One region of the Cellulosimicrobium sp. XJ-DQ-B-000 genome, then DNA from elsewhere that is predicted to be linked to it. Evidence: riboswitches for the same ligand, from Rfam matches in the RefSeq annotation. Region 1 holds a riboswitch; the other holds the start of a gene.
The links. Region 1 has a riboswitch for S-adenosylmethionine ahead of RDI86_RS08120 (methylenetetrahydrofolate reductase). Riboswitches for the same ligand answer to the same signal wherever they lie in the genome.
Positions count from the first base shown of each region.

Region 2: another riboswitch for S-adenosylmethionine. It lies ahead of RDI86_RS05440 (aminotransferase class V-fold PLP-dependent enzyme); the one in region 1 lies ahead of RDI86_RS08120 (methylenetetrahydrofolate reductase).

Region 1 is NZ_JAVHYN010000004.1:64,672-66,867, forward strand. It holds gene RDI86_RS08115 (cation acetate symporter) at 1-986, shown strand, start outside; SAM riboswitch class I at 1,198-1,300, shown strand; gene RDI86_RS08120 (methylenetetrahydrofolate reductase) at 1,306-2,196, shown strand, end outside.
Region 2 is NZ_JAVHYN010000002.1:342,980-345,175, reverse strand. It holds gene RDI86_RS05450 (rhodanese-like domain-containing protein) at 1-185, opposite strand, end outside; gene RDI86_RS05445 (hypothetical protein) at 437-1,033, shown strand; SAM riboswitch class IV at 1,079-1,194, shown strand; gene RDI86_RS05440 (aminotransferase class V-fold PLP-dependent enzyme) at 1,228-2,196, shown strand, end outside.

The sequences.
Region 1 (2,196 bases):
CGTTCCAGTTCTGGGTCAAGCTCACCGCCCTCGCGGTGCCGCTCGTCTTCGTGCTCATGGCGCTCGGCGGGGCGTTCGAGCCCGGTGGCGCCGTCGTCACGTTCGACCCCGGCGCCGTGTTCCCCCCCGAGGCCGGGCCGGGTGGCCTCGACGCGTACGCGACCGTCTCGCTCCTGCTCGCCCTCCTGCTCGGCACGACCGGCCTGCCGCACGTCCTCGTGCGCTTCTACACCTCACCCGACGGCGGCTCGGCCCGCCGCACGACCGTCGTCGTGCTCGTCATGATCAGCGTGTTCTACATGGTGTCGAGCACGCTCGGGCTCGTGGCGCGGGTCGTCGCGCCCGACCTCGCGGCGCCCGGGGTCGCGGACACGGTCGTCCTCACGCTGCCGACCCGCCTCGTGCCCGGGCTCGGCGGCGAGCTCCTCGCCGCGCTCGTCGTCGCCGGGGCGTTCGCCGCGTTCCTCGGGACGTCGTCGGGGCTCGTGGTGGCGCTGGCGGGCGTCGTGAGCCAGGACCTGTTCGGCGGCACCGTGCGGTCCTTCCGCTGGTCGGCGGTCGCGTGCACGCTCATCCCGCTCGCGTTCGCGCTCGTCACCATCCCGCAGGGCCTCGTGACGAGCGTCGGGACGGTGTTCGTCTTCGCCGCGTCGGCCCTCTCCCCCGTGATCCTGCTCGGCGTGTGGTGGCGCGGCCTCACCGCGCGCGGCGCGGTGGCGGGCATGGTCGTGGGCGCCGTCCTGTGCGCGACGGCGCTGCTCGCGTCGTCCGCGCTCGTCGCCGCGGGGTACGGGAGCCCGTCCGGCGGCACGGCCGACGGCGTCCCCGGCGTCGTGCGCGCCCTGCTCGCCCAGCCCGCCGCCTGGACCATCCCGCTCGCGACGGCGACCGTCGTCGTCGTGTCGCTCCTCGACCGGCGCGGGCCGCCGCTGCGCACCGACCGGTTCCTCCGCCGCCTGCACGTGCCCGAGCGCCGGAGGGCCTGAGACCTGCAAGGCCGACGACGACCCGTCGCCATGGTCGGTGTCTGGGACCTCGCTCGAGCACCTGAAATCTGTAGCGTAGGAAACCTGAAATTCGTAGCGTAGAGAGCCCGAGATCCGTAGCGCGAGGCGCCGGTACGCCTCCGGCCGATCCCTCCGCATCTCACCTGGCGGGCGCTCTCGACCGCATGTCGGATGGGTCGTAGGATCGTGCCAACCATCCAGAGCGGTCGAGAGTCCTGGCTCGACGACACCGCAGCAACCCGCCGACGGAAGCCTCCCGAGGACAAAGGTGCTAACGCCAGGGTCGATGGAGTGACGCATGACCTCAGAGGCATCCTTCGCGCACCGTCCGGGCCGTCCTCGGCCGACGGTGTCGTTCGAGCTCATGCCCCCGCGCCGACCGGACGCGGCCCCGAAGTTCTGGGAGACGGCACGCCGTCTCGTCGCGACGCACCCCGACTTCGTGTCCGTGACGTACGGCGCCGCGGGCACCGACCGCGCGACCGCGCGCCAGGTCGTCGGACGCCTGCTCCAGGGCACGCCCGTGCTGCCGATCGCGCACCTCACGTGCGTCGGGGCGTCGCGCGAGGACGTCGAGTCGGTCATCACCGACTTCCTCGACGAGGGCGTGCGGAGCTTCCTCGCCCTGCGGGGCGACCCGCCGCGCGACCAGCCGGACTGGCAGCCCGCGCCGGACGGCGTCCGGTCGTCGACCGAGCTCGTCGCCCTGCTGCGCGAGGTCGAGGCGTCGCGCTGCGCGTCCGACCCGGCCGTCGCGCTGCGCGGCGCGGCCCGGCCGCTGACGATCGCCGTCGCGACGTTCTGCGACGGCAACCCCGCCGCCGGCACGACGCGCACCCAGGAGGTGCGACGCCTCTGGCAGAAGCAGCAGGCCGGCGCGAGCTTCGCGATCACGCAGCTCTTCTACGACGCGTCGTCGTACACCGACTTCGTCGCCGAGGCCCGTGCGGCCGGCGTGACGATCCCCATCCTCGCCGGGCTGCTGCCCACGACGGAGCCCGCGCGGCTCCGTCGCGTCGAGGAGCTCACGGGCGTGCGCGCCCCCCAGCACCTGCTGGACGCGCTGGACGCCCTGCCCGACCCGGAGGCGCAGCACGCCTACGGGATCGCGTACTCGGTCGACCTCGCGCAGCGCGTCCTCGACGCGGGCACGCCCGGTCTGCACGTGTACACGTTCAACAAGCACCGC
Region 2 (2,196 bases), on a different contig from region 1:
GCGTCGGGCACGCCGATGGTGCGCCACTCGCCCTCGGTGCGGACGTCCACGAGCACGGCGCGCTCGTCGTGCGCGAGCAGGTCCCATGCCTGCTGCGGGGTGAGGTCGCCGGCGTAGCCGACGGCGGGACGCGCCTCGGGGGGTGCCGGCCAGGGTGCCGACGCCTGCTGGGACTGGTCGCTCATGAGAGTCCTCCTCCATCGATCGTGGCAGTAGCACCCTGCGCCCGGCCGCCGAGGCGGTCCGGGGGGTTGCTGCGGCGTCGACGTGCCACGTCACTCGGCCGCTCCGGATGGTTGGCTCGGATCGTACGCCACGCGTCCGACGTGCGGAACGCCCGTCTCGGGGAGCGGCCCGTGAGGGGTGCTCGACGCCGCGCGGCTCCGCTAGCGTGGCCGCGCGGCCGGGCGGGGGTCCCGGCGGGCGGGGGGAGTCGATGCAGACGGGACGAGCACGCGCTGCGGGCGCGGGCGTGGCGGCGGTCGTCGTCGCGGCGGGCGCTTGGTGGTGGGCCGCGTCCGGCGGGGAGGAGCCCCCGCAGGGTGTCGTGAGCGTGGGGCCCGTCGGGGACGATGCCGCGCGGACGCCCGGGGAGCGGCCGTCCGTCCACCCGGTTCGCCCCGAGGGCGAGCGGCCCGACGGCGAGCGGCTCGACCCGCCCCCGCCGTCGTCGGACGGGGCCGCGGCGCACCGGGGCGAGCCGGTCGACCTGGCCGATCACACGGTCGGCGGGTACGAGGGCTGGTGGAGCTCCGACGGGAACGGCGCGGCGTGCGACGCCTACGCCGACGCGCACCCGGAGGTCGTGCTCGCGAGCACCCGCACGGGCGCGGTGATCGAGGCCCACACGCGCGGTGTGCGCCTCCAGCGCCCGCCGGCGACACCGCCGGGCGACCCGGCGCGGTGGCCGGCCGACTCGGTCGTCGTGCTCGACGCCGGCACGGGGGAGGTGCTCGAGTCGTTCGCGGTCGACGAGTCGGGGTGGCGCCTGGAGACGCCCGTGGGCTGCGTCCCGCCATCCGAGACGCCGTGACCACCGGTTGACACGCCACCGTGCGCGCGGACATCCTGGTCCGCAGGTCATGAGTGCCAGCGCGAAACCCCGGTTTGCTGGCCGGCAACCCTCCTCTCGCGGCGGGGTGCCCCGGGTGACGACCAGGCCGCACGCCGACCGGCGGGCGGCAAGCGCGGGGAGGTTCTCCCCGGACGACCCTGGAGGACTGTGCCATGACTGCTCTCGCGGACGTCTCGTGTCCCACCGACGCCCCGGCCCCTGACCTCGCGGCGCTCGCCGACGCGCCCGCGCTCCTGCCCGTCGTCGGCGGGGACACGCTCGTCCCGCTCGTCGACGGCCGCAGCGTGCCGTACGCGAACCTCGACGTCGCGGCCTCGGCCCCGGCGCTGCGCTCGGTCGCGGACCGCGTGACCGAGGTGCTGCCGCTCTACGCGAGCGTGCACCGCGGCGCGGGCTACCTCTCGCAGGTCTCCACGGCGCTCTACGAGGCGTCGCGCCGCACGATCGGTGCGTTCGTCGGCGCACGCGAGGACGACGTCACGGTCGTCACGCGCAACACGACCGACTCGCTCAACCTGCTCGCGGGCTGCGTCCCGGCGAACGCGGACGGCACGCCCGGGCGCGTGCTCGTCCTCGACGTCGAGCACCACGCGAACCTGCTGCCGTGGCAGCGCGCCGGCGGCGCGACGGTCCTCGCGGGCGGCGCGTCCGTCGCGGAGACGCTCTCGGGCCTGCGCACCGAGCTCGCGCGCTTCCCGTACGCGCTCGTCGCCGTGACCGGCGCCTCCAACGTCACGGGCGAGTCCCTGCCCGTCGCCGAGGTCGTCCGCGCCGCGCACGACGCGGGGGCGCGCGTCGTGCTCGACGGCGCTCAGCTCGTCCCGCACCGCGGGTTCTCGCTCGCCGCGTCGGGCGTCGACTACGTCGCGTTCTCCGGGCACAAGACCTACGCGCCGTTCGGCGCGGGGGCGCTCGTCGGGCGGCGCGACTGGCTCGACGCGGGCACCCCCTACCTCGCGGGCGGCGGCGCCGTGCGCCAGGTCGCGGTGACCGGGACCCAGTGGCAGACGGCGCCCGCGCGCCACGAGGCCGGCTCGCCGAACGTGGTGGGCGCTGCGGCGCTCGCGGCGGCGTGCGACGCGCTCGCCGCGCTCGACCCGACCGACCTGCACGCGCACGAG